Regions from separate parts of the Rhizobium sp. 57MFTsu3.2 genome, predicted to be linked through region 1. Evidence: riboswitches for the same ligand, from Rfam matches in the RefSeq annotation. Region 1 holds a riboswitch; the other holds the start of a gene.
What was found. A riboswitch is a leader RNA that binds a small molecule or an ion and turns the genes downstream of it on or off. The one in region 1 is predicted to bind S-adenosylmethionine.
Positions count from the first base shown of each region.

Region 2: linked by a shared signal. The riboswitch ahead of AF71_RS00040 (O-succinylhomoserine sulfhydrylase) and the one ahead of metA (homoserine O-succinyltransferase) in region 1 are both predicted to bind S-adenosylmethionine.

Region 1 is NZ_JDWI01000045.1:11,455-23,657, reverse strand. Features, by position in the region: gene AF71_RS29240 (glutathione S-transferase family protein) at 1-335, shown strand, start outside; gene rpmF (50S ribosomal protein L32) at 492-677, shown strand; gene AF71_RS29230 (hypothetical protein) at 824-1,228, shown strand; gene phaR (polyhydroxyalkanoate synthesis repressor PhaR) at 1,232-1,804, opposite strand; gene AF71_RS29220 (acetyl-CoA C-acetyltransferase) at 2,040-3,221, shown strand; gene AF71_RS29215 (beta-ketoacyl-ACP reductase) at 3,290-4,015, shown strand; gene AF71_RS29210 (hypothetical protein) at 4,012-4,164, opposite strand; gene AF71_RS29205 (hypothetical protein) at 4,253-4,399, opposite strand; gene AF71_RS29200 (SIS domain-containing protein) at 4,541-5,269, opposite strand; gene nagA (N-acetylglucosamine-6-phosphate deacetylase) at 5,284-6,435, opposite strand; gene AF71_RS29190 (SIS domain-containing protein) at 6,435-7,466, opposite strand; gene AF71_RS29185 (GntR family transcriptional regulator) at 7,463-8,236, opposite strand; gene AF71_RS29180 (aldose epimerase family protein) at 8,349-9,371, opposite strand; gene metA (homoserine O-succinyltransferase) at 9,497-10,420, opposite strand; SAM riboswitch at 10,456-10,533, opposite strand; gene AF71_RS29170 (ABC transporter ATP-binding protein/permease) at 10,684-12,203, shown strand, end outside.
Region 2 is NZ_JDWI01000001.1:941-7,359, forward strand. Features, by position in the region: gene AF71_RS00010 (transporter substrate-binding domain-containing protein) at 1-224, opposite strand, end outside; gene AF71_RS00015 (hypothetical protein) at 440-1,114, shown strand; gene AF71_RS00020 (methyl-accepting chemotaxis protein) at 1,348-3,372, shown strand; gene AF71_RS00025 (hypothetical protein) at 3,496-3,681, opposite strand; tRNA gene AF71_RS00030 (tRNA-Gly) at 3,932-4,005, opposite strand; gene AF71_RS00035 (2'-deoxycytidine 5'-triphosphate deaminase) at 4,061-5,155, opposite strand; SAM riboswitch at 5,228-5,306, shown strand; gene AF71_RS00040 (O-succinylhomoserine sulfhydrylase) at 5,352-6,419, shown strand, end outside.

The DNA of each region.
Region 1 (12,203 bases):
CGGGTTTCGGAGCCCTGCGGAGCGCCTGCCCGATGAATATCCGGCGGCCGAAGGGTAAGATCGCGCTTGCTGATGGGGTCATGGCCGATGTCGCCCGCATCGAGACGATCTGGCGCGACCTGCGCGCCCACTCCGGCGGGCCGTTCCTTTTTGGCGGTTTTTCAGGCGCCGACGCGATGTTCGCGCCAGTTGTCAGTCGTTTCGATGTATACGACCTGGTATCTGCCGGCGACACGCTCAGTTATATTGCAGCCATCAAGGCGCATCCGGCCTGGAAAAAGTGGGAAGAGGCGGCGCGATCCGAGCCCTGGATTGTCGAGGAAGACGAGGTCTGACCCTTGAATCGCAGGAATCTCAAAAAATAAGCTTGGGGACTGGTCAAGGCCCCTCAAGGCATGTATAAGCGCGCAAAATTTCCGAAATCGCGATACGTCGTTTCGGCCGCCAGTCTGGCCGTAGGATGTGTTTGCCCGTGAAGTGGAGTAAGAGAAATGGCTGTACCGAAGAGAAAAACGAGCCCGTCCAAGCGCGGTATGCGCCGCTCTGCCGACGCGCTGAAGGCTGCGACCTACGTTGAAGACAAGAACTCCGGCGAACTGCGCCGTCCGCACCATATCGATCTGAAGACCGGTATGTATCGCGGCCGTCAGGTTCTGACGCCGAAGGAAAGCGCATAATACATTTGCGCTCTGTCTGAGTAAGACTTGCGAGGTCGGCCATGTGCCGGCCTTTTGCTTTTTCCGACGACAAATACATTCTTTGGATGGCTTGAAGTCACGCGGCGATTTACGGCACTATTCTCTCGCTGGGGGAGATTTGCCACATGTTCAATGCTGTGCCGCTGATGGTTATTCCGTTCATTCTCTACAATATGTCGATGCTGGGCTTGATGGGCGGCGGCGGGCTTCCATCGCTCGAAAACGATGTCATCGTTTTGTCGATGATTTCGGGGGCCATGTGGAGCATGTCGCTCGGCGACCTCTTCATCGTCATCGCGCTTGCAGTTCTGTTCTTCGAAATATTGAAGGCGACCCGCAATGACGGCAGCCTTACCAATCACATATTGTCGATGCTCGTCTTTATTGCCTTCCTGGTCGAGTTTCTCCTCGTCCAGGATGCGGCCACCCAGGTTTTCTTCATCCTGATGACGATTGTGTTGATCGATGTGATTGGCGGCTTTGCCGTATCTATTCGCACCGCCAGGCGCGATGTTTCGATCGGGCTCTGACGCTTAGAGACTATCGAGTTTGTTCTGAAGGGCGCGCAGCTGTTCCTTCAGCTCGTCGATGTCCTTTGCTTCCGCCTTGCGGCTCTCCTTGGCCGGCGGCGTCATGAACGGTGAAAACATCTGCATGGCCTGCTGGAACATCTCGGTATTGCGACGGACCTGGTCTTCGACCAGCTGCATCGGCAGTTGCAGGTTCTTGCCGATCGGCGTTTCGCCGAAAGCGCGCGTGACCTGCTCGCGCATCTGCGCCTGCTGTTCGGTAAAGGCGCGCATGGAGTGTTCCAGGAAGCTCGGAACGACCATCTGCATCTGGTCGCCGTAATAGGTAATCAGCTGGCGGAGGAACGAGATCGGCAGGAGCGTGTTGCCCGTCTTGGATTCCTGTTCGAAAATGATTTGTGTCAGTACCGAGTGGGTAATGTCGTCCCCGCTCTTTGCATCCTGGACCGTAAAATCCTCCCCCTTCTTTACCATCTCCGCCAGGTCTTCCAACGTTACGTAAGTGCTGGTGCCTGTGTTGTAGAGGCGGCGATTGGCGTATTTCTTGATTACGATCTGCCCGTCATTCTTCGCCATATCAGTCTCCCGAAGCCCGTCTGATTGTTATGGAAATTCCTCCACGGAGGAATGTAGACGCAAACGAAGCCCAGTGACAATCTCTTTGTGCGATGCGGCAACCCCTTTTGCAGCAGAGATAATTTGCCCCAGCGTAAGCAGTGCCTAAAATTGAATGTTAGCGTCTTGTCGTTTGACTTGGCGCTGAAGCTTTGTCAGTTTCCTCTGTATCTGATGGAGTTAACAGGAGATCGTCATGTCGAGTTCATCCATCGTCATCGCTAGTGCAGGCCGCACAGCCGTTGGCTCATTTAATGGCGCGTTCGCCACCGTTCCGGCCCATGAACTGGGTGCGGCCGCGGTCAAAGGTGCGCTGGAGCGTGCAGGCGTCGATGCCAGCGAAGTCGATGAGGTCATTCTCGGCCAAGTTCTTCCGGCTGGCGAAGGCCAGAACCCGGCCCGCCAGGCCGCCATGAAGGCGGGCGTTCCCAAGGAGGCGACAGCATGGGGCGTCAACCAGCTCTGTGGCTCCGGTCTTCGGGCGGTGGCGCTCGGCATGCAGCAGATCGCGCTCGGTGACGCAAAGATCATCGTCGCCGGCGGTCAGGAGTCGATGTCGATGGCGCCGCATGCTGCGCATCTGCGCGGCGGCGTCAAAATGGGCGACATGAAGATGGTCGACACCATGATCAAGGACGGCCTGACGGACGCCTTCTACGGCTATCACATGGGCATCACCGCCGAGAACATTGCCCGCCAGTGGCAGCTCTCCCGCGAGGAGCAGGACCGCTTTGCCGTCGCGTCGCAGAACAAGGCGGAAGCCGCGCAAAAGGCGGGTCGCTTCGCCGATGAAATCATTCCGTACGTTATCCAGACACGAAAGGGCGACGTCACTGTCGATGCCGACGAGTACATCCGTCATGGTGCGACGTTCGAATCGATGGCCAAGCTGCGTCCTGCCTTCGACAAGGAAGGCACGGTGACCGCGGCGAATGCCTCCGGCCTGAACGATGGTGCCGCCGCGGCCGTGCTGATGACCGAGGCCGAAGCCTCCCGTCGTGGTATCCAGCCGCTCGTCCGCATTGTTTCCTGGGCTACGGCAGGCGTTGATCCGCAGGTCATGGGAACCGGACCGATCCCAGCGTCGCGCAAGGCGCTGGAAAAGGCGGGTTGGTCTGTCGGCGATCTCGATCTGGTCGAAGCAAACGAAGCCTTTGCCGCGCAAGCATGCGCGGTCAACAAGGACCTCGGCTGGGATCCTTCGATCGTCAACGTCAACGGTGGCGCGATCGCGATCGGTCACCCAATCGGCGCGTCCGGCGCGCGGGTGCTCAACACGCTCCTCTTCGAGATGAAGCGCCGTGGCGCCAAGAAGGGATTGGCGACGTTGTGCATCGGTGGCGGCATGGGCGTCGCGATGTGCTTTGAAGCTCTTTGAACAGCAGGCAATCCAACCATAACCTGAGCCCCGCAGGATAGCGGGGCCTTCAAATGAGGGAGCTGAACATGAGCAGGGTGGCTGTTGTCACTGGTGGTACCCGCGGCATTGGCGCCGCGATTTCCGTCGCACTGAAGAATGCAGGCTATGCAGTTGCCGCCAACTACGCGGGCAACGACGAGAAGGCGAACGCCTTTCACAGCAGGACAGGCATTCCCGTCTTCAAATGGGATGTTTCCGACTATGCATCATGCGGTGAGGGCATCGCGAAGGTAGAGGCTGAACTGGGTCCGGTCGACGTCCTTGTCAACAACGCCGGAATCACCCGGGACGCAATGTTCCACAAGATGACGCCGCAACAGTGGCACGAGGTCGTCAACACCAACCTCACCGGACTCTTCAACATGACGCACCAGGTCTGGGGTGGCATGCGCGACCGAAGCTACGGGCGGATTGTCAACATCTCTTCGATCAACGGCCAGAAGGGGCAGATGGGGCAGGCGAACTATTCGGCGGCCAAGGCCGGCGACCTCGGCTTCACCAAGGCACTTGCGCAGGAGGGTGCAGCCAAGAACATCACCGTGAATGCGATCTGCCCGGGCTATATCGGGACGGAAATGGTTCTCGCAGTTCCCGAGAAAGTCCTCAATGAACGGATTATTCCGCAGATTCCGGTCGGCCGCTTGGGCGAGCCTGAAGAGGTTGCCCGCTGCGTCGTCTTCCTGGTTTCCGATGATGCGGGTTTCATTACCGGATCGACGCTCAGCGCCAATGGCGGCCAGTTGTTCGTTTAGCGGATGGAGGCTGTAAGGCCGTTATCGTGGCTCTCGATCTGCTGCGAATAGCGGCCTTGCTGGCTATGCGTATCGTACGGATTCAAGTATGCCGCATAGGTCGCCATGGCGATCGTCAATATTGCGGCTGCGCCGATAATTCTGGTCATGCCCTGCACTCCGAATTCCCCACGGCCCATTGGTCGTTCAAACCGGTGTCGATATTGGGGCGGATTTGAGGAATTATTAGGCTGTCTTTCAGCCCTTTGGGTGACGCCTTGCCTTAGCCCTGACCGGCACCTTTTGCATTGCGCGATCTTCGCCGCGAAGAGCGGCAGCGGCCGTTGTCACGAATGCAGCCGCAATCAGGATGGCGACCGCGGAATTCAAGATAATCTGCGTCATGGGACCGTTCCTTTCCAAGTCGGCGGGACGTAGCTTGCCGCTGTTCTTGAAAGAAATATGCGCCTCACTCGCACGGTCCGGTAGATTGAACTTTGGCGACCGACTGTCGGCGTGGCGTTGACAATCGGGCGCCGCGCTCTCCTAGAGGTGCGGATTGCGCGGTCGGTATTTTGACACCAGCCGCTGGTTCACCGCTGCCGCGCCCGGCATGTTGGCGCTGAGATAGATCGGTGCGTCGCCGCTCTTCGCCAGCTCCGAAGCAACCTCTGCGAAGATCGCGTTGAGGACCGTTGCACCGATCGCCGTGGAAACCGGCCCGACTTTTAGCTCCGTGCCCGGGAGCGCTATCACGGCATCGCCAGGGGGAAGACCGTTGTCCAGTACGATATCGGCGATGTCGGCCAGCCGCCGCCGGCCGTTTGCAATCGCACTCGAATAGGAGACCGACGTGATGGCGATCACCTTGGCGCCGATTTCGTGGCCATAATCGGCAGCTTCGATCGGCGCTGCATTCACGCCGGAGTTCGATGCGATGATGATGACGTCGCCGGGCTGCATCCCATAGCGCTCCAGTACCGGCCGCACCAATCCTTGCGTACGCTCGTAAACGGAACTGATTACGGCGCCTTCGTGCAGCATTGCGGAGCCGACGAGGACCGGGATCGTCAAGGCGAGGCCGCCTGCTCGATAGTGGAGCTCTTCCGCCAGCATATGCGAGTGCCCGGTGCCGAACACATAGACCCGCTGGTCGTTGCGGGCGGCTTCCAGGATCGCTTTGGCCGCCAAAGCCATGGGCTCGGCGAGTTCCGTCTTCAAAGCCTCGAGCCGGCCAATCAGATTGGAGAAATAAGCATCGGTGATCGCGGTCATCACATCCTCGCTTTCTAGGCGGCTTCACCGCTGATGAAGGTCCGTGTGACCTCCAGGGCGTCGGTGAGATGCACCAGGTCGGCCCGGGCGCCCGGTGACAGGTGGCCGCGGTCGTCAAGGCGGAGGAAGCGCGCCGGGTAGAGCGTCGCCATGCGAAGGGCCTCGGCGAGAGTCAGTTCCAGATAGGTAATCCCGTAGCGGATGGTGGACGCCATATCGACATCGGAGCCCGCGAGCGTGCCATCGGAAAGAACCAGCTTCGAGCAGAACCCGCCCCTTTCGCGCCGAACCGTACGACCGTTCAACGTGAAAGAGTCTTGCTCCGATCCAACCAGCGACATCGCGTCGGTGACGAAAAAGAGCTTGCCCTCGCCCCGCTTGGCACGAAGCGCGGTTCGAAGCGCCTTCGGATCGACATGATGGCCGTCGGCGATGATGCCGCACCAGACCGAGGGGTGATCGATGGCCGCACCGACCAGACCGGGCGCCCGGTGGCCAAGCTGGCTCATGGCGTTGAAAAGATGGGTGACGCCACGTGCGCCGGCATCGAACCGTACCTCTGCCGCCTCGCTGGAGCAATCGGAATGACCGATGCTGACGGTGACGCCGGCTTCGCTGAGTTCGCGCACCTGTTTCGACGTGACCTGTTCGGCCGCCATCGTTACCAGCAGCGTGCCGATCGCCTCCTTGGCCACAATGAACGCCTTCACGTCCCTGTCTTCGACCGGGCGCATGAGCTCGGCAAGGTGTGCTCCCTTGCGGGCAGGCGCCAGATGCGGGCCCTCGAGGTGCAGACCCGCCACGCCGCGGTTCGACTTGACGGCTTCCTTGGCTGCCTCGATTGCTGCTGCTGTCGCCTCCGCGGTATCGGTGATCAGCGTCGGCAGCAATGCAGTCGTTCCGTAAGGGCGATGACCTTCAGCAATCATGTACATGGAGGCTGGCGACGGCTCGTCGTTGAGCATCCGGCCGCCACCGCCGTTCACTTGCGCATCGATGAAACCTGCGGAAAGCACGCCGCCTTCAAAGCGCGTGTGCTCACCGTCAGGAAGGTCGCCTGCCGCCGCAATCGCCTCGACACGGCCGTTCGAGACAATGAGCGCCTTGTCGTCGTGGAAGCGCTGACCGTCGAAGATCCGCGCGCCGGAGAAGATCTTGCGAACCATCACATCGTCTCCGTGACCTTGAGCAGGTTGGCCGGCTTGTCGGGGTCGAATCCTTTCCGACGGGTGACCGACTCGATCAGGCGGTAGTAGACGAGCAGCGAAACAAGGGGATCGAGCAATCCGCTGCCGGTCGTCGGCACCTGGACATTGATGCCGGAAACCGGCTTGGCCGAGAACGGCACGGTGGTGGCGCCCAGCTTTTGCAGTCGCTCCAGAGCCTGCACGTTATTGCCGAAGGCCGGATCATCCGGCGTGAAGGCGACGATCGGGAAGCCTGGCTGAACAAGGCGCATCGGACCATGCATCAGCTCGGCAAGGGAGAAGGCTTCTGCATGCAGGCCTGCCGTCTCCTTGGCTTTCAAGGCTGCCTCAAGGGCGATGGCGAAGGCAGGACCGCGACCAGCGGTGTAGAGTGAGCTGGCGTTGAATAGGACGTCCTCTGCGGCCTTCGTATCGATGCCGCTGGTTGCCTGGAGGGCATCGGGCAGCTTTTCCAGGGAGGCATGCAGATCGCGCTTGCCGCTGATGGCGGCCGTGACACCGGAAAGCGCGGCGACCGAGGCGATGAAGGACTTGGTCGCAGCTACGCTCTTTTCGGCGCCCGCATTGAGCCCGAGAACGATGTCGGCCTGCTTGGCAAGCGGACTATCGGTGACGTTGACGACAGCGATCGTCGTTGCGCCGCCGCGTTTTGCCGCATCCTGCAAGGCAACGATGTCGGGGCTCGCGCCGGATTGCGACACTGTGAAGTGGATGCCACCCTTCAGATGCAGCGATGCGCTGTAGACCGAGGCGATCGAAGGGCCAACCGATGCGACTGGCACGCCACAGGTAATCTCGAACAGGTATTTGAAGAAGGTCGCGGCGTGGTCCGAAGAGCCGCGCGCCGCGGTCGTCACGACGCTCGGAGCGCCCGATGCAAACAGCTTTGCAATTTCGTCGAGGACGGGCCTTTCTTTCTGCAGCAGCGTTGCGACGACCTCCGGCGACTGGCCGGCTTCCTGCAACATTAGCGACGGGCTTTCACTCATAGGTCATCTCCGATTCTCAATTCCGCAACAAAATCATATGCATCACCACGATAGTGGGAGCGGGTGTATTCAACGACACGCTGGTCCTCCAGACGCGACACACGTTCGATCAGCAGTGCGGGCGCGCCGGCATTCACGTTAAGCGCAGCGGCCGACGACGGATCGAGTGTGACCGCCGTCAATCTCTGCAGCGCTCGGACCGGACGGTGGCCGTTCGCCGCGAGCGCTTCATAAAGAGATCCCTCGCCGCCACCGCCTTCGCCGAGAAACTTTATCGGCACGACAGCGCGTTCGATGGCAAGCGGCAGCCCGTCGGCAAGGCGCAGACGATCGAGGCGAAGAACCGGTTCATCAAGCCCAAGGCCAAGCAGGAACGCCTCTTCCGGAGATGGCGTGTTGACCGTCCGAGACAAGATCCTTGCGGCCGGAGCGCGACCGCGCGAGCGCATGTCGGCAGAAAACGACGAGAGCCGCCACAGCGACTGTTCCATTCGCTCGACCTTGGCGGAAACGAAGGTGCCGCTTCCGTGCCGCGACTCGAGCGTGCCTGAATTCATCAGGTCGCGATAGGCGGTCCGAACGGTGACACGCCCGACCTTCAAGGCTTCGGCCAGATCGCGCTCGCCGGGAAGCGCCGTTCCGGGCTTCAGCAACCCTTCCTGGATCAAACCGGTCAGCGCCTGTGCCAGCCGCTTGTAAAGCGGCCCGGTCAACGCCTCGTCGCGCAGGCCACGGCTGTTCAGTTCCGCTATCAGACTGGTTCTATCCATCTCGCAATAATAGAACCTATTTAGAACCAATCGCAAGCAAGAAATGACGCGCAAAAAAAACCCCCGCAGGAAGCCTGCGAGGGTTGGCTCATTCGAGAACAAGGCGAGAGCGTTAGCTCTTCGAGAAAATGTAATCCGTTTCCTGACGCAACACTTCACCCGGGCGCAAAACGGCATCGGGGAAGCCCTCGTGGTTGATCGCATCCGGCCAGATCTGTGTTTCCAGGCAGAAGCCGGCGAAGGGACCATACTTGCGTCCATCGAGGCCTGGCACAGGCACGTCGAGTTTGAAGCCGGCGTAGAACTGTACGCCGGGCTCCGTGGTGCGAACTTCCAGCGAAACGCCTGAGTTCAGGCTGCGGGCAAGCGCGACGGAGCGCTTTGCGGTGCGTTCGGTGGAGAGGCAGAAATTGTGATCGTAGAGTGCCTGTTCGCTACCGTCGAACCGCTTCATGGGCGACATCTCGCGGAAGTCGAAAACCGTTCCGGCGATGGGCCGTACCTCTCCGGTCGGGATCTGCAACTCATTCGTCACGAGGTAGCCGTCGGCTGCAATCATGATGTCGTGGCCGAGCGCATCGTCGCGGCCGTCGAGGTTGAAATAGGCATGCTGGCAGACGTTAGCGATCGTCGGTTGATCGCTCGTCGATTCGTAGGTCACGGAAAATTCGCCGTTGCCGTGTACCCGGTACGTCGCCTGGATGGTGCAGTTGCCCGGATAGCCGCCGCGACCGTCGGGATCGACGATCTTCAACACGACGCGGTCGGCATCATGCTCGACGATTGTCCAGTTCCGCTTGGCGATGTTGTCCTTGCCGCCGTGAAGATGGGTAACGCCCTTCTCGTTGAGATCGAGTTGATAGTTCTTGCCATCCAAGGTGAACTTGCCGCCGCCGATGCGGTTTGCGCAGCGCCCAGGCGTCGCTCCAAAGTAAGAGGAGTGGGCGGGGTAGCTGTCAAAATCGTCGAAGCCAAGCAGCAGCGGCGCATCGTGACCGTCAAGGCGGAGATCCTGAATGACGGCGCCCCAGGTGATGATCTTGGCGGTCAGCCCGCCACCCTTGATCTCGACACGAAAGACAGTCTCGCCCGACTGGGTTTGCCCAAAAACTTCCCGTTTCAACATTTCCGCCATAGCGACCATCCAGATATATCTTTAATTGAGGCAGGGAACCTGCCCCCATTTGCCGCAAACCGCAACGGGTGTCGTAAAAAAGAAGCACAGTCAGACTAGGCGCGGCCGCTTAGCATCGGCTTCTGTCAGTTGCCCTTGCCGATGTCGTTGAGATCGTAAGGTGTCGTCTGGTAGATCTCGTTGATCCAGTTGCCGAACAACAGGTGCGCGTGGCTGCGCCAGCGATTTTGCGGCGCCAGCGACGGATCGTTGTGCGGGAAATAGTTGTGCGGCATCTTGATCGGCACGCCGGCATTCACGTCGCGGAAGTACTCGTCCGAGAGCGACGTTGAATCGTACTCCACATGATTGAACATATAGAGCCGCTTGCCCTTGCGTTCATGCACCAGGCAGACGCCCATTTCGCTGGATTCCATCAGGATCTCCAGGTCTGGTGACTTTTCGATGTCGCTGCGGCGAACCTCGGTCCAGCGCGACACGGGCACTTCGAAATTGTCGGAGAAACCGTTCAGGTAGACCGACGACGGCTTCAGATTCCGGTGTCGGTAGACACCGAAGGCCTTCTCCTTGAGTTCGTACTTCGGAACGCCGTGGAAATGATAGATCGCGGCCATCGCGCCCCAGCAGACGTTCATCGACGAATGGACGTTGGTTTCCGTCCAGTCGAAAATCTGCTGCATTTCACCCCAATAGTTCACGTCCTCGTAGGGCAGTGTCTCGATCGGCGCGCCTGTTGTGATGAAGCCGTCGAACTTGCGGTCCTTCACTTCCTCCCACGTCTGGTAGAAGGCGAGAAGATGGTCTTCCGAGGTGTTCTTTGCTTTATGGTTGCCCACGCGGATGAGCGAAAGCTCCACCTGCAGCGGCGAAGCGCCGACCAGGCGGGCCATTTGCAATTCCGTCTTGATCTTGTTGGGCATGAGGTTGAGAAGCCCGATCTGCAGCGGCCGGATGTCCTGACGGATTGCCGCCGTCTCGGTCATCACGCGTACGCCTTCCTGAACCAGGGTTTCAAACGCAGGCAAGGTATCGGGGATCTTGATGGGCATTGCGGTCACTCGATCAAAGAAACGAATATATCGCTATCGGTCCGCACGCGGCCCTTTAGCAACTTCTTTAACGTGGCTGCAAGCCGGCCGGCCAAATCACCACGGAGTGCCTTAAATAGCGCCAGTCGGGCTGCGAATCAATTGCTCATACGAAGAGTGGGGTCGATGCGAAGTCACTCACACGTTAAAGGTTGCTAGAATCTGTTGGTGGACACAGCGAATCACCACGTTTATTGAAGTAGAATGACGACTAGGGACGCGTAATGGCAGATGACCTCAAAGGCAGGCCAAGCATTCAAGGGCAGGACAGAGTAGGATACGACCTGAGCCTGGGCTATCGCTTGAGGGTCATGTTCTCGGCTTTCTGGCATTCGCCCGTGCGGGGAAGGGTCTTGGTGATCGCTACTGCGCTGATCGCCATCATTCTTGCGACCGCCTATGCCACCGTCATTCTCAACCAGTGGAACGCGCCATTTTACGACAGCATCGCGCGGCGTGATCTGCCCGGCTTCTTCCATCAGTTGAAGGTCTTCGCGTTGATCGCCGGCATGCTGCTGCTGCTCAACGTCGTGCAGGCCTGGCTCAATCAGATGACCGCGGTCTACATGCGCGAAGGCCTGACGCGTGATCTTGTCAACCAGTGGCTTCAGCGCAAGCGTGCGCTTCGGCTTTCGGCCAGCGGCCTCATCGGCGTCAATCCCGATCAGCGCTTGCACGAAGACGCCCGCAACCTCGCGGAAAGCACCACGAGCCTGATGATCGGGCTGGTGCAGGCGACGATCCTGCTGATCAGTTTCATCGGCGTTCTGTGGGATCTCTCAAGCGGCTTTATCTTCCGTTTCGGCACGCATTCCTTTTCCATTCCGGGCTATATGGTTTGGGCTGCGATCTTTTATGCGGCGTCCGCATCGATTCTCAGCCAACTGGTGGGCCGCAAGCTTGTAAAGCTCAATGCGGATCGTTTCTCGAAGGAAGCAGAGCTTCGCTTCGCGCTGATGCATGCCAACGAGAACATGCCGGCGATTACCGTGGCACGCGGCGAGGAGAATGAGCAGAAACGTATCGACACCGACATCAGTGCGGTGCTTGCCGTCATCAAGCGGGTGGCGATGGCCAACGTCAACCTCACCTGGGTATCGGCCGGCTACGGTTGGCTCGTCGTTGTCATCCCGATCATTGTTGCCGCACCCGCCTACTTCTCCGGCGGCCTGACGTTTGGCCAGCTGATGGTGTCCGTGGGCGCCTTCAACCAGGTCAACACGGCCCTTCGCTGGTATGTCGCGAATTTCGGTCCCATCGCCGAATGGCGCGCCACCCTGATGCGCGTCACCGATTTCCGGCAGGCGCTCACCAGCATGAATGACGAGATCAATATGAAGGGAACGATCAAGTACGAACGGAACCCTTCCGGAAACCTGACGCTGGAGCATGTCCGGATCGCCGCCAAGATCGGTGAGGACATCGACCAGTGCGGTGGTTTCCGCATGCACGAAGGCGCGGTGACGATCAAGGCCGGCGAAAAGGTCATGATCAACGGCGACCACAACGTGAATCGCAAATTGCTCTTCCTTGCGCTTTCCGAGCTTTGGCCGTGCGGCGGCGGCAAGATCGGCTTGCCGCCCACGGACGACATGCTTTTCGTCCCGCAATCGGCCTACATTCCGGGTGGTACCCTTCGCGAAGCATTGGCGTTTCCGGAACCCGTGGACGCCTATCAGAATGCCGATGTCGTTACGGCGCTGGAAAAGGCAGGTCTCCAAAATCTGGTTTCCCGGCTTGATAC
Region 2 (6,419 bases), on a different contig from region 1:
TCGGTAAAATTGAACGGTGGAAAGTCGATCGTCGTCAGGAAACGCAGGCGGACGAGCGACGAAAGATCCGGTTTGGCAAGGCGCTCCCTGGAATCGAAAAGCAGCGGCAAGCCTGGCATCGCCTCCTGCGCCGACAACGAGAGCGGGCAGAAAAACACAATCAAAGACAGCCAAAAGCTGCATAGCCCCTTAAGATTCAGGGATGCTAGTTTAAATTGCATCATTATGATCGACCTCGGGGAAAGCATGCACTGCCATTCTGGAAACGGTGTATCAGAGTCATGCGTGTCGGGGAATATGCGTCGGGCGGGATCGAAGACCGCACGCTCTTGGATGATGGTTCAATACGCCACGGCGCGCCGCCTGCGCGCGCGGTAAACGATTCCTACCAGAGGTTCTGCTGCAACTCGGCATCGGCAGGCCGACAATCGCCCGCCCGATGCAGGTCGCACGCCGCAACGGCGCGAGCATCGAACAGGAACTCATTGCAAGCGGCTCCATCGATGCCGACAGCTACTACGCATCCCTGGCGCGCGGGCTCCGGCTTCCCTTCCTTTCGGCAATCGACAGCTCCCTCGTCAACGATGACAAGGCACTCGACAGCCAGCTTCTGCAGGCTCGCTGCGTCCGGCTGAACTACATCAGCAAAGGCATGCCGGCGATCGTGCCGGAAGCCCGAAACCTGGTGATGCGCGAGCCAGCGCGCCTCCCGCGCGAGATGGGCGTGGGCGGCTTTCTGGTGTTCCAGTTGCTGATCGGAGGAATGCTGTTTTCCTCTCTCACCCATCCCTGGCTGATCATGCTCCTTGTCACCACCGCCGGCTACCTAGCGCTCGGCTTTCCGCCCGCCGGCAGCAGCGAAGGCGCGCTCTTGCTCCTCGATCTTGCCAATATGGCGGCAAGCTACGGCCTCTTTCTGCTGCTCGGCAGGGTCGCGATGCTGCGTGAGGAAAAACGCAGCATCGGCTGGCGCTGGATCTATGTCCCGCTCTATTGCCTGATGATCTCGGTGGCGGCATGGCGCGCCCTTCTCGAGCTGCCGAGAAAGCCCTTCTTCTGGGACAAGACGCCTCATGTCCCTGTCAGCACCAGTGAGAAGTTGCGCCCCGCTTAGCATGACTCGTCCCTAGGCGGCGGGACCCGAAATTTTTTCCGGGGACAGATCCCAAGCGTTAGGGCCACATTAAGCAATGTCCCATTCTATTCGCCAGGACGACGCCGGCTCACGGGCCGAATGCATGATGCGCATGTCGAGCCTTCCGGGCATCCCACCATGCCGTATCCCGCGACATAAAATGCTTCAATAGTCGGCCCGCCCGCGGTCGGGTCAAGCGACTGGACATAGCCATGCTGAAGAACTTGAAAATCCGGACGAAGATCATTTCTGTCGTCGCGCTTCTCGGGGCGATCGCGCTCGGGGGCCTCGTTTATGTCATCACCGAATTCCGCGGTGCCGATGCCACCTACAGCGCCTTCATCGATAACGAGGCACTGGCAGCCATGCAGGCATCCCGCGCCAGCGCCTCGGCAACCGCTGCCGTGCTGCAGGTCACGCTTATCGCCGGCCTCAAGCCGGAGACGCCGGCTTTCAATACGGCGCTCACGACGCCAAGCAAGATGCCTCAAGCGCGCGAACGCCTGGAACAGGCGGCGGCCTTGGTACCTAGCCGCAAGCCGGCGATTGACGACATCCTCGTCGGCATCGCCGAGATGGAAGCGCTTTCCAGCAAGGTCATCGACCTCGCCAAGGCAAAGGACAGTGCCGGCGCGCAGCTTGCAGCAAGCATGCTCAATGCGAAGCTGAACACGGTCACTCCGAAAATGATCGCCAACAATGATGCGCTGATGGCATTGCTGAACGATGGCGGCGACGCGCTCTCCATTAGCGTCAACCAGCGCATCACTCTCAGTTTCGTACTGATCGGGCTCGCTGTCATGGGCGCGATCGGCCTTTCTGTGTGGGTCGCGCAATCGGGGATCACCACGCCCATGGTTCGTCTGCGTGACCGGATGGCTCAGCTTGCCGAGGGAGATACGCACGGCGCCATCGACGGCCTCGACCGTCGTGACGAGGTTGGCCAGATGGCCGGCGCCGTTGCCGTCTTCCGCGACAATGCCGTCGATCGTATCCGGCTTGAGGGCGAGGCCGAAAAGAGCCGCAATCTCAGCGACAGCGAACGCCGAGAACGTGAAGCTCAGCGCGCAACCGAGGCTGCCGATCTCTCGCGCGCGGTCAGCGCGCTTGGCGACGGCTTACGCCGGCTGGCCGCAGGCGACCTCGCATCTCGGATCGATACGGCGTTTGTCGGCGACCTCGATAGTCTGCGACAGGATTTCAACAACTCGATCCTGCGCTTGAACGACACTATGCAGACGGTCGGCGCCAACGCCCGCGCCATCACTGCCGGCGCAACCGAGATCCGCGCCTCGGCGGACGAGCTTTCGAAGCGCACCGAGCAGCAGGCAGCGTCCGTCGAGGAGACGGCAGCGGCCCTCGAGGAGATCACCACCACCGTGAAGGATGCCGCCAAGCGTGCCGAGGAAGCACGTGGGCTCGTGGCACGCACGCGCGCCGGTGCAGAAAAGTCCGGCGAAGTGGTCAGCAAGGCCGTCAACGCCATGCAGCAGATCGCGCAATCCTCCGCGGAGATCGGCAACATCATCGGCGTCATCGACGACATCGCCTTCCAGACCAATCTTCTGGCCCTCAACGCCGGCGTCGAGGCCGCGCGCGCCGGTGAAGCCGGCAAGGGCTTTGCCGTCGTTGCCCAGGAGGTGCGTGAACTTGCACAGCGCTCGGCCAATGCCGCCAGGGAGATCAAGTCGCTGATCACCACATCGGGCGACCATGTGCAGACGGGCGTGTCGCTTGTCGGCGAAACCGGCAAGGCGCTTGATGCGATCGTTCACGAGGTTCAGGAGATCAACCAGCACGTCGACGCGATCGCCGAGGCCGCCCGCGAGCAATCGACCGGCCTGCAGGAGATCAACACGGCGGTGAACTCGATGGACCAGGGAACGCAGAAGAATGCGGCCATGGTCGAGGAAAGCACGGCGGCGAGCCACAAGCTCGCGACGGAAGCGGCGACACTCAACAACCTGCTCGACCAGTTCAAGCTGACCGGCACTGGCAGTTTCAGCGCTAACATTGCCGCGGCAGCGCCGCTGCAGGGCACTCACATCCATTCGGCGCCACGGCCGGCCGCGCCGCCGGTCGCAGCCAGAAAGGCACCCGTCCGCATCGCCACTCCGGGTGTCACCCGCCCCTCTAGCTCGCCGGCTCGGGCGCTTGGGCAGAAACTTGCATGCGCATTTGGTGCAAGCAGCGCCTCTTCGAGCCCACGCGACGACGCCGATTGGACGGAATTCTGATCCCAGCAAAACGGTACAAAAGCAAAGGGCGGCTCAATGCCGCCCTTTTCGATTATAGACTTTCGACTTCAAACAGCGAGCCATGGCCCGGCTGCCGCACAAGACGGAAGCTAAAAAGGGTGCTCAGGCAAACCCGAGCGGAATTTGCTCGACCTTGCGGCCGCGACCATAATCGCGCTCATAGGAAGCACGATCGTCATCGCGCGCAGACGCAAGAACCACTTCCGGCGCATAGTAGCCGTCAGCGTAAGTGCCGGTATCGCCATTCTCCCGGATCTCGCGCTTCGCCGTGAAAATCTTCAAAAGCATTCTGCAACTCCTCCTGATCATGCCGACAACGACCAAGGGGTCGCCTGCGTTCCCGTGATATCGGAGAATAGTTAAAAATTAACCATGTTTATTAGAGGATTGTCAACTATTTCAATTTCCTTCGAGGCTACCTCTTAAGGGCGTTCTTTCCTCGTGGAGTAAGACAGCGAACGACGGCGGCCCACGTGGGCACCACGCTCAGACCACAGTGCGGATGAATCCGCTCAGTCCCAGCAAAACCATCTGAACTTGGAGCGGGTGAAGGGAATCGAACCCTCGTATTCAGCTTGGGAAGCTGCTGCTCTACCATTGAGCTACACCCGCGTTGGAGCGAGATTTCCAATAGATGGGTGCCGCTGTCAAGCGGGCATTGGCGTTGTCAGATGCGGAAGTGCTTCGAGAGTTTCAGGCCCTGGGCCTGATAGTTGGAGCCGAGGCCGGAGCCGTAGAGGCTCTCGGGGTGCTCCTGCATATGCTCATAGACGAGGCGACCGACGATCTGGCCGTCCTCGAGGATGAAGGGAACCTCGTGGCTGCGGACCTCGAGCACGGCGCGGCTGCCGCGGCCGCCGGCGGGGACGTGGCCGAAGCCGGGGTCGAAGAAGCCTGCATAATGCACGCGAAATTCGCCAACCAACGGATCGAAGGGGGTCATCTCTGCCGCGTAGTGCGGTGGCACATGGATGGCTTCGCGCGAGACGAGAATATAAAACTCGTCCGGATCCAGGATCAGTTCGTTGCGACCGCGGCTATAGAGAGGTTCCCAGAAGTCATAGATGTCGTGCTGCGCCTTCTTGTCGACATCGACGACTGCAGTGTGGTGCTTACCGCGGTAGCCGATCAGTCCATCCTTGTCGCCGGCCAAATCAATCGACAGGGCAATGCCGCCGCCGGAGACGTTCGGCAGCTTGCTGGCGACCAGCGTTTCGGCATCGTGGAGCGCGAGCAATTCCGGCTCCCCAAGTATCGAATGGCCGACCCGGAAGCGGATCTGCGACAGGCGCGAGCCTCGACGCACGACGATCGGGAAAGTACGCGGACTGATTTCGAGATAGAGCGGGCCGGAGTAGCCAGCCGGGATTTTGTCGAACTCCTGCGCGTAGTCGGTGATGACGCGGGTGAAGATATCGAGACGTCCGGTCGAGCTTTTGGGATTGGCCGAGGCCGACATGTCGGCCGACAGGTCGAGGCGCTCCATCAAGGGAACGATATAGACACAGCCGGTCTCCAGCACGGCGCCTTCGCTGAGGTCGACGACGTGGAGGCTGAGGCGATCGAGCTTATCGGACACCAAATGGGAAGGACCCGGCATGAAGCTCGCGCGAACGCGGAATGCCTTCGCGCCAAGCCTGAGGTCAAGGCTTGCCGGTTGGATCTGGTCGTGGTCCAAATCGCGCTCGCTGGTGAGACGTCCCGCCTCAAAGAGCGCGGCTATCGCGCGATCCGCCAAAATTCCTGTTTCGCGAGCCATCATGCCCCATCCATATTCGCGGGAGACAAAACCAAACTCAAGGAATTGACGCAAGCATAGAACGGCAGTATTGCACTTTTATCCCGTGGTGATTTGGCCGGTCGGCTTGCAGCCACGTTAAACAAGTGGCTAAAAGGACCGGGTGCAAAACCGGTCTGCTTTCGCGGCCGGTTTTTTTGTTGTTTGAAAGTGGTGATTCATGAGCAAGACTTGGCGCCCCGCAACCCAACTCGTTCACGACGGCTCTTTGCGCTCGCAATATGGCGAGACCTCGGAAGCCATCTACCTCACGCAGGGCTTCGTCTATGAGAGCGCGGAAGCGGCCGAAGCGCGCTTCAAGGGCGAAACGGAAGGCTATATCTACGCTCGCTACGGCAGCCCGACAAACGACATGTTCGAGAAGCGCATGTGCGCACTGGAAGGCGCGGAGGAAGCCCGCGCCACGGCCTCCGGCATGGCAGCCGTCACCGCCGCAATCCTCTGCCAGGTGAAGGCCGGCGACCACATCGTTGCCGCCCGCGCCCTCTTCGGCTCCTGCCGCTGGGTCGTCGAGACGCTCGCCCCGAAATACGGTATCGAATGCACGCTGGTCGACGGTCGCCATCTGGAAAACTGGGAAAAGGCGATCCGCCCGAACACCAAGGTGTTCTTCCTGGAAAGCCCGACCAATCCGACACTCGAGGTGATAGACATTGCCGGCGTCGCCAAGCTCGCCAACCAGATCGGCGCCAAGGTCGTGGTCGACAACGTCTTCGCCACGCCGATCTTCCAGAAGCCGCTCGAGCTCGGCGCCCATATCGTCGTCTATTCGGCCACCAAGCACATCGACGGCCAGGGCCGCAGCCTCGGTGGCGTCATCCTCTCCGACCGGGAATGGGTCAACGAGAACCTTCAGGACTACTACCGCCACACCGGCCCGGCCATGTCGCCGTTCACGGCATGGACGCTGCTGAAGGGACTCGAGACGCTGCCGCTGCGCGTCAAGCAGCAGACCGAAAACGCATCGAAGATCGCCGACTTCCTGGCCGATCAGCCGAAGGTCGCCAAGGTCATCTATCCCGGCCGCAACGATCATCCGCAGGCCGACATCGTCGCCAAGCAGATGAAGGGTGGCTCGACACTGGTCGCCATCGAACTCAAGGGCGGCAAGGAAGCAGCTTTCGCGCTCCAAAACGCCTTGCAGGTCGTCAAGATCTCCAACAATCTGGGCGACGCCAAGAGCCTGATCACGCATCCGGCTACGACGACGCACAAGAACCTGACCGAC